2 regions of the Vandammella animalimorsus genome follow, and region 1 is predicted to be linked to the other one. Evidence: riboswitches for the same ligand, from Rfam matches in the RefSeq annotation. Region 1 holds a riboswitch; the other holds the start of a gene.
What was found. A riboswitch is a leader RNA that binds a small molecule or an ion and turns the genes downstream of it on or off. The one in region 1 is predicted to bind thiamine pyrophosphate.

Region 2: it holds a riboswitch for thiamine pyrophosphate, as region 1 does, so the genes downstream of both, CLI93_RS07795 (TenA family protein) here and thiC (phosphomethylpyrimidine synthase ThiC) in region 1, are expected to answer to the same signal.

The regions. Positions count from the first base shown of each region.
Region 1 covers NZ_NTBH01000007.1:19,398-24,167, forward strand. The annotation lists gene CLI93_RS10525 (DUF294 nucleotidyltransferase-like domain-containing protein) at 1-125, shown strand, start outside; gene CLI93_RS10530 (3'-5' exonuclease) at 134-958, shown strand; gene hemC (hydroxymethylbilane synthase) at 1,165-2,115, shown strand; TPP riboswitch at 2,183-2,316, shown strand; gene thiC (phosphomethylpyrimidine synthase ThiC) at 2,428-4,317, shown strand; gene CLI93_RS10545 (hypothetical protein) at 4,368-4,619, shown strand.
Region 2 covers NZ_NTBH01000004.1:176,660-181,429, forward strand. The annotation lists gene thrS (threonine--tRNA ligase) at 1-716, shown strand, start outside; gene infC (translation initiation factor IF-3) at 824-1,450, shown strand; TPP riboswitch at 1,696-1,839, shown strand; gene CLI93_RS07795 (TenA family protein) at 1,914-2,552, shown strand; gene tenA (thiaminase II) at 2,568-3,230, shown strand; gene CLI93_RS07805 (GntR family transcriptional regulator) at 3,295-4,065, opposite strand; gene CLI93_RS07810 (maleate cis-trans isomerase family protein) at 4,255-4,770, opposite strand, start outside.

The DNA of each region.
Region 1 (4,770 bases):
GCCAGCCGCTGGACAACCTGATCGCGCTGCAGCAGTGCAATACGCTGGAGCTGCGCGTGCTGCGCGCCGCGCTGGCCGAGGCCAGCCGCCTGCAAGACGCGCTGCGCCTGAACTACCGCCTATGAGCTCTTCCATGTGGCAAACCCTGCGCCAATGGCTGGGCGCGCGCCAGGCCGCGCCGCTGCCCCCTCTGCCACCACCGCAGCGCCATGAACTGCAGCAGCGCCTGGCCCAGCTGCAGCCCTTCGCCCAGCCCGGCGCGCAGCCGCTGGCCACGCAGGCGCTGGTGGTATTCGATCTGGAAACCACCGGGCTGGACCGCCAGCGCGACAGCGTGCTGTCCATCGGCGCGGTGCGCATCCAGGCCTGCGGCGCCCAGCCCGGCATCGCCCTGGGCCACAGCTTTGCGCGCGTGCTCAAGGTGCCAGTGCCCATCAGCCCGCTGGGCCAGCTGTTTCACGGCCTGACCCAGGACGACCTGAGCCAGGGCCAGGATCCGCGCCTGGCCCTGCTGGAGCTGCTCGAATGGGGCCAGGACGCGCTGTGGCTGGCCTGGCACGCCTGGTTCGACCAGGCCATGCTGCACCGCGCCGCGCAGCAATGGCTGGGCAAGCACGCACCCAGCAGCCGCACAGGCAAGATGCTGCTGCCCCTGCCTGGCGTGTGCGATCTGGCGCAACTGTTGCCAGCCCTGCTCGGCCCCTGCCCAACGGCGCTGCAAGCCGATATGCCGAACAAGACGCCTGTCATCTCCGGCGATCACGACCTGGACGCCTGGCTGCAAGCCCTGGGCCTGGCGCACAGCGCCCGCCACGACGCCGTGGCCGACGCCATGGCCACGGCCGAGCTGGCCCTGATCGCCCTGGCCCATGCCCAGGCCCAAGGGCTGCAGACCTGGGGCCAGCTGGCCAGCCTGGCCTCGCAACGAGAACGCGAGCGACAGCAGCCGGGGTTTTGAGCGCCCGTTCATACGCTTGCCCCGCTGGCGCGCCGCGCAGCTTGCGTCTGTCTGCATCGCCCTGCCCTGCCTTGCCCTGCCCTGCCTTCTGGGCGCGCTACCATTGCCGCCGCCCGCGCCCTGAGCGCCTGTTCAAAGTGAGCCTGTTCAAAGCGCCACTGCAACGCACGGCACGGGCTTTCGATGGCCACGCACTCACTCCCCTCATGAACGCTTCCACCCGCCCCCCCGCCACCTGCGTCATTGCCACGCGCGAAAGCCGCCTGGCCCTCTGGCAGGCCCAACATATCCAGCAACGCCTGCAGGCCCAGGGGCTGCAGGCCACGCTGCTGGGCATGACCACCCGCGGCGATCAGATCCTCGACCGCAGCCTGAGCAAGGTCGGCGGCAAAGGTCTGTTCGTCAAGGAGCTGGAAGCCGCGCTGGTCGATGGCCGCGCGCACCTGGCCGTGCACTCGCTCAAAGATGTGCCCATGGAACTGCCCGCAGGCTTCGCACTGGCCTGCGTGCCCGAGCGAGGCAATCCGCACGATGCCTTTGTCTCCAACCACTACGCGCGGCTGGAAGACCTGCCCGAAGGCGCCGTGGTCGGCACCTCCAGCCTGCGCCGCCAGGTGCTGCTGCAGCACCTGCGCCCGGATCTGCGCATCGAGCCTTTGCGCGGTAACCTGGACACGCGTCTGCGCAAGCTCGACGAAGGCCAGTTCAGCGCCATCGTACTGGCCGCCGCCGGGCTGGAACGCCTGCAACTGGCCGGGCGCATCCGCATGCAGTTCACGCCCGAACAAATGCTGCCCGCTGCAGGCCAGGGCGCGCTGGGCATCGAAGTGCTGGCCACCCAGCCGCACACGCCCCAGGCCCAGCAGTTGCAGACCGCCTTGCAGGCCTTGTCGCACCTGCCCACTTGGCTGGCCACAGCCGCCGAGCGCGCCGTCAGCCGCGCCCTGGGCGGCAGCTGCTCCGTGCCGCTGGCGGCCCATGCTGTTTGGGCCGAGGCGCCAGACACGCTGTGGCTGCGCGCGGCCTGGGGCGACCCACAAGGCCAGCGCCCCCTGGTGCAGGTGCAGGCCAGCGCAGCCATTGCCACGCTGGCCCAGGCCCAGGCGCTGGGCGAGCAGGTGGCGCAGCTGCTGCGCCAGGCCGGGGCCCAGGTTTAAGAGCCTGCCTCTCAACTGCTGCGGGATTGACCGGAGGCCCGGGCGGCAGCGCCGGCGGTATGATGCGCGCCGCACTCCGGGGTGCGCGCCTTGGGAGTCGGCTCTGAACACCGGCCCCAAAGGCGCGCTGAGATGGCCCAGGCCGAACCCGTCAACTTGATCCGGTTAGTACCGGCGTAAGGATGAGCTGGCAGCCGCCAATGCGGCCCATGCAGCCCAGGCCCTTGGAACACAGCTTCCTGGGCCTGGCGACCGCAGTGGGCCGGGCCTCCGGGGTGAAAAAGCGACTTTCCCCCCTGATTGCGAGGCCCCATGAACGCACCTGAAAAACTTTCTTCCCTCAAGCAACTGCTGGCGCTCACGCGCGAGCCGCTGCCCGCCTCCAGCAAAGCCTATCTGCAAGGCTCGCGCGCGGACATCCGCGTGCCCGTGCGCGACATCCAGCTCACCAACGGCGCGCAGGCCAGCGTGTACGACACCAGCGGCCCCTACACCGACCCGCAGGCTCAGATCGACGTGCGCCGTGGCCTGCCCGCGCTGCGCCAGGCATGGATTGAGGAGCGCGGCGACACCGAAACCTACGCCGGCCGCCTGGCCCACATCCTGGACGACGGCGGTAAGCACGAGGGGCGCGATGCCGAGCGCATCGCCCAACTGCGGCAGGAAGCGGCCGGGCTGCAACGCCAGCCGCGCCGCGCCAAGGCTGGCCGCAACGTCACGCAAATGCACTACGCACGCCAAGGCATCATCACGCCCGAGATGGAATACATCGCCCTGCGCGAGAACGGCCGCATGGAGTGGCTGCGCGAGCACTTGGGCGATGCTGCGCGCGAGGCGCGCCGCCGGGGCAACCCGATGGGTGCGGTGATCCCCGATGTCATCACGCCCGAGTTCGTGCGCGACGAAGTGGCGCGCGGGCGCGCCATCATCCCGGCCAACATCAACCACCCGGAAATCGAGCCAATGATCATCGGCCGCAACTTCCGCGTGAAGATCAACGCCAACATCGGCAACTCGGCCGTGACCAGCAGCATCGAGGAGGAGGTGGAAAAGCTCGTCTGGTCCATCCGCTGGGGCGGCGACACGGTGATGGATCTGTCCACCGGCAAGAACATCCACACCACGCGCGACTGGATCATCCGCAACAGCCCCGTGCCCATCGGCACCGTGCCCATCTACCAGGCGCTGGAAAAAGTGGGTGGCATCGCCGAAGACCTGACCTGGGAAATCTTCCGCGACACGCTGATCGAGCAGGCCGAGCAGGGCGTGGACTACTTCACCATCCACGCCGGCGTGCGCCTGCCCTTCATCCACCTCACGGCCAATCGGGTGACGGGCATCGTCAGCCGCGGCGGCTCCATCATGGCCAAGTGGTGCATCGCGCATCACAAGGAGAGCTTCCTCTACACCCACTTCGAGGAAATCTGCGAAATCATGAAGGCGTATGACGTGAGCTTCAGCCTGGGCGACGGCCTGCGCCCCGGCTGCGCGTCCGATGCCAACGACGAAGCCCAGTTCGCCGAGCTGCGCACCCTGGGCGAGCTGACGCAAATCGCCTGGAAGCACGACGTGCAAACCATGATCGAAGGCCCCGGCCACGTGCCCATGCACATGATCCAGGAGAACATGACCGAGCAGCTCAAACACTGCCACGAAGCGCCGTTCTACACCCTGGGCCCGCTGACCATCGACATCGCCCCCGGCTACGACCACATCGCCTCGGCAATAGGCGCGGCCATGATCGGCTGGATGGGCACGGCCATGCTGTGCTACGTCACGCCCAAGGAGCACCTGGGCCTGCCCGACCGCGATGATGTGAAGCAAGGCATCATCGCCTACAAGATCGCCGCCCACGCCGCCGACGTGGCCAAGGGCCACCCCAGCGCCCGCGCGCGCGACGACGCGATCAGCAGGGCCCGCTTTGAATTCCGCTGGGAAGACCAATTCAACCTGGGGCTGGATCCCGACACCGCACGCGACTTCCACGACGAAACCCTGCCCAAGGACAGCAGCAAGACCGCGCACTTCTGCAGCATGTGCGGCCCCAAGTTCTGCTCCATGAAGATCACGCAGGAAGTGCGCGACTTCGCCGCCGCCAAGGGCTTGAGCGAAGCCGAAGCCTTGAAAGCCGGCATGGATGAAAAGTCCAGGGAATTCGCCGCCGGCGGTGGGGAGGTCTATATCCCGATCCAGAAGGCTTGAGCGGGTCTTGGTCGGGCCTTGATCGAACCTACTGACAAAGCCGCACCCGCATGGTCATCCTCACGACCACCCGACAGGGCTTTGAATCGCTGCGCGCCCTGTTCGACACCGGAGCGCATCCGGTGTGGGTCGGCGCCAGTGTGCTCACGGCGGGCGAAATCCAGACCTGGCGCGCGCGGGGGCTGGATTTGACCGTGTTCGGTCACGACATCGACCCGCGCCACCCCAGCCAACAGGCCGCCGCGCTGGACACCGTGGCCGAGCACCACCCTGGCGAAGTGGTCTGGGTTAATGCCCGGTGAATGACAGCGCCCATCACGCAACAAGCCAGAAAAGCTCAACTTGCCAAGGCGAAACCTTGCCTCTGCACACGGCGTGCCGCCCAGGGCCGTGCAGGCAAGGTCAGTGCCGTGGCGTCAGAGCCTGTTCAAAGTCTCGGCGCGAGCGGGCAAA
Region 2 (4,770 bases), on a different contig from region 1:
TGCTGCAGCGCGTCTACCGCGACTTTGGCTTCACCGACATCATCTACAAGGTCGCCACCCGGCCCGAGAAGCGCATCGGCACCGAAGAGAGCTGGGACCAGGCCGAGGCCGCGCTGATCGACAGCCTCAAGGCCAGCGGCGTGCAATACCGCATCGCCGAGGGCGACGGCGCCTTCTACGGCCCCAAGCTCGAATACACGCTGCGCGATGCCCTGGGGCGCGAATGGCAGTGCGGCACCATCCAGGTTGACCCCTCAATGCCTGAGCGCCTGGATGCCCAATACGTCGGCGAGGACGGCGCACGCCACCGCCCGCTGATGCTGCACCGCGCCATCGTCGGCAGCCTGGAACGCTTCATCGGCATCCTCATCGAGCACTATGCCGGCGCCCTGCCCGTCTGGCTGGCGCCGCAACAAGTCAGTGTGCTCAACATCACCGACGCCCAGGCCGACTACTGCCGCGAGCTTGTTGTAAAACTCCAAAAAGCCCTGCCGCACCAACCCATCCGCGCCGAGTTGGATTTACGCAACGAAAAGATCACTTATAAAATACGTGAGCACGCCTTGCAAAAAGTGCCGTTCATTCTCGTGGCCGGCGACAAGGAGAAGGCCGCAGGCACCGTGGCAGTCCGCGGCCGTGGCAACCAGGATTTGGGGGTCATGCCGCTGGAGCAATTCATCGCATTGATCAGCGAAAGAATTGCCGCCAAGCAATAAATGCCTGTCTGCCCTGTCCTCAGCCTGTTCATGATCTTTAAGGGCCTTGCTGCCCGCCACTCCGCCCGGCCATTGCCGGGCGGCTTCTTGCAACCAACCGTTTGAAGGTGAGAGCCATCGCTACTGAATACCGTGACCGTCGACACCGCGAAGAGCGCAAGCATCGACTCAACCGTGAAATCAACGCGCCCGAGCTGCGCGTGACCGGGCCAGACAATGAGCCCATCGGCGTCATCAGCCTGCAGGAAGCCCTGCGCATGGCCGGCGACCTGGATGTCGATCTGGTCGAGATCGCGCCCACCGCCAACCCGCCCGTGGCGCGCCTGATCGACTACGGCAAGTTCAAGTATCAGGAACAAAAACGCGCTGCCGAGGCCAAGGCCAAGCAGACCGTCATCGACATCAAGGAAGTCAAATTCCGCCCTGGCACCGACGACGGCGACTACAACATCAAGCTGCGCAACATCCGTCGTTTTCTTGAGGACGGCGACAAAGTCAAGGTCACACTGCGTTTTCGCGGCCGCGAAATCACCCACCAGAATCTGGGCCTGAACCTGCTCAACCGACTGCGCGAAGAACTGGGCGATGCCATCGTCGTCGAGCAATTCCCCAAGCTCGAAGGGCGCCAGATGATCATGATGATCGCGCCGCAAAAGAAAAAAGCCAGCGGCGGCGGCAAACCAAAGGCCACTGCCCCGCAGTCCCAGCCCGGCAGCGAAGCCGCCCCGGACTGATCCAAGCAACCACCCGCCCCAGGCCACCGCCCACTTAAGGGCGAGCCGCAAGCACCACCCACACGCGCTGCATGCCATCACAGATGATGGCTGCGGCGCGTCGTCGTCTGCGCCGAGCCCTGCTGCTACTCGCCAAGCAGACATCATTCCCGATGCGCCAGACGGGAAATACCGGCCGCTAACGCCAGCAGTCAGGCGCTATCATGCCGTCGGCGCAGGCTTCTCCACACGGCAGGCCTGCCTCCATATTCCCCGAGGGGAGCCCCGCGCCAAGGGGCTGAGAAACTGTTGGTCGGCACGCCCGCAGCGCCTGGGCATGCCCGGCAGCACAGTGACCCTTTGAACCTGATCCGGATCATGCCGGCGAAGGGACGGGCAAGGCCCCAGGTACAGCCCCCGCTGTCGCACCCAGGCCACCCCCGTGCTCCTCGCAGGCCCAATCCACACCAACGAGGAGCACACCATGACCGCCTTCACCGAACAACTGCGCCAAGCCAACCTGCAGACCTGGGAGCAGGCTGCCGAACACCGCTTCGTCCAAGAGCTGTTTGCCGGCACCATCGACGATGCCGTCATGGCCCACTACCTGATTCAGGATCACCGCTTCCTCGACAGCTTCCTGACCCTGCTGGGCAGCGCCATCGCCACCGCCGACACTTTCGAGGCGCGGCTGCGCTTTGGTCGCTTTGCCGGCATGGTCTCAGGCGACGAAAACACCTACTTCCTGCGCGCCTTCGAAGCCTTGGGCGTGAGTGAGGCGCGCCGCCACCAGGAGCCGGACACAGCCCCCACGCAGGGCTTTCAGGCCATCATGCGCGAGGCTGCTGCAACCCGCAACTACGCCGCCGTGCTGGCTGTGCTCAACGTCGCCGAATGGCTCTACCAGGACTGGGCCACACGCGGCAACAAGCCCTTGCCCGAGCACTTCGTGCACGCCGAATGGGTCACGCTGCACAACAACCCCTTCTTCAACGACTTCGTCGCCTTCCTGCGCGCCGAGCTCGACCGCATCGGCCCGGCGCACAGCGACATCGCGCACGACTTCTTCCGCCGCGCCGTGGCGCTGGAGCTGGCCTTCTTCGACGAAGCCTACAACGCCTGAACAGGAGCGCCGCCCATGACAACCGTCTTCGAGCGCCTCAAGGCTGCCGCCCTGTCCGACTGGAACCGCTACGTCGACCACCCCTTCATCCGCCAAATGGAAGCGGGCACCCTGCCCCAGCCCGTGTTCCAGCAGTACCTGATCCAGGACTACCTGTTCCTGATCCAATACGCGCGCGCCCACGCCCTGGCCATCTACAAAAGCCGCACACTGGAAGACATGCACATCGCACAGGAAGGGCTCAATGCCATCCTGGGCGAAATGAACCTGCACGTGCGCCTGTGCGAGCGCTGGGGCCTGAGCCCGGCCCAGCTCCAGGCCGCGCCCGAGCACCAGGCCACCGTGGCCTACACCCGCTACGTGCTCGACTGCGGCCAAAGTGGCGACCTGCTGGACCTGAACGTGGCCCTGGCCCCGTGCATGATCGGCTACGCCGAAATCGGCCGCCGCCTGGCCCCTGCTCTGGCCGCGCGGCCCGACCACCCCTACCGCGAATGGATCAGCGAATACTCCGGGCAAGCCTTTCAGCAAGCCGCCCAGGCCTGTATCGCCCACATGGACAAACTCGCTGCCCACGCCATGACCGAGGCACGTTTTACCGAACTCACCGCCATCTTCGCCCAAGCCGCCCGCCTGGAGGCTGACTTCTGGCAGATGGGCTTCGATCTGGCCAAGTAGGTGCCCGAACACTGATGTGGTCTGACTCACGCACCTGGCTCGCGGAGCAGGCACCGAAGGACAGTCACGAACTCTGGGTTTGCTGCGACAAGCCCAGCAATTGCTTGACCACCCTGCCCGTGTCCCGATAGTGGCGCGCCAACAAGCCGGCGGCCAGACCGGCATCGCGCGCCACTGCCGCATCCATGAGTTGGCGGTGCTCGGCCAGTACATCACGCCCCACCTGCCAGTACCGACCATCGCGCAGCGCCGGCTGACGGTAGCGCTCGCTTTGTGCATATAACTGTTCAGCAAAGCTCAGCAACCAACCTGAGCCGCAAGCTGCGATAAGGCTACGGTGGAACTCGTAGTGGCGTTGCTCGAACTGCGCCTCGGCATCGCTATGGCCGTCCTGTTCATCAGCTGCGTAGTAACGCCGGGTAGCCAAGGCCAACGCATGGTAGGCCGACACGACCTGAGCCTCCCACTGGTCGTCGCCCTTGACCAGGGATCGGCGCAACGCCTCACACTCGATGACGATGCGGGTCTCAATCACATCCCACATCTGCTCTTCGGAAAAAGGCGCTACGCGAAAACCGCGCGATGTGGTAGATACCACCAATTGCTCGCTAAGCAAGCGGTTTAAGGCCTCACGCAGCGGCGAGTAGCTGATTCCGTAACAATTCTTAAGTTGCGCCAGGCGCAGCGCCTGGCCTGCGGGAAAGCGCCCAGCAATGATGTCGCGGCGCAACGCTCGATGCGCTTGCTCGGCCAGGGTGATTTCTTCGTAGATGGCCCCCTCTGGCTGCGCAGAATGCGGGGCCTGTGTTTTGGCGACCTTTATGCGGGGCTTCATGGCGGACTCCGTAGACCACTGCTTCGTCTCATGGCTATCGGGCATAGACCTAGGCTGCGGCCCCAAACCGTAGACAGTCGAATGCAGTGGGATACAGGCAGCAGGTCAAAAATCTGCCAAGGTCGTGATGCCAAACCTTGGCAGACGCGACTCACAGGGAGAGTTCGCTCACTTGCATGCCAGGCACGATTATGTACTGCTGGGCCCGCCTGCGCCTCGCGCAGCCAGCAAGGCGCCGTAGCCAGGCACCTGCGCATCCAAGCCCAGGCGCTTGAGCATCTGGTAAACCGTGGCCACAGATGAAGAGAGCACGGGCAGCCCAATGCGATCCTCGATGGGCTGAATGGAAGCCAACGAAGGCATTTGCACACAGGCCGATGCCACCACTGCGTCCACACCGCTGGTCTTGAGCTTGCGGCTGATCTCGATCGGCGCGCGCGGATCCTGGCGTCCGACTTCCAGGTTGTCGGCGATTTCCAGCGAGATGCTGTCCACGACCTCAATGCCTTCGTGCTCGATGTAGTCGATCACCAGCTGTGTCAGCGGCTTCATGTAAGGGGTCAGGATGGAGATTTTCTTGGCCCCTAAAGCCTGCAAGCCTTCAACCAGCGCCCCGGCGCTGGTCACGACGGGTGCAGGCGCGCCATTGGCTACCGTGCAGGCATGCAGGCGCTGTTCAGAGATGCGGTGGTAGCCCTTGCCCAT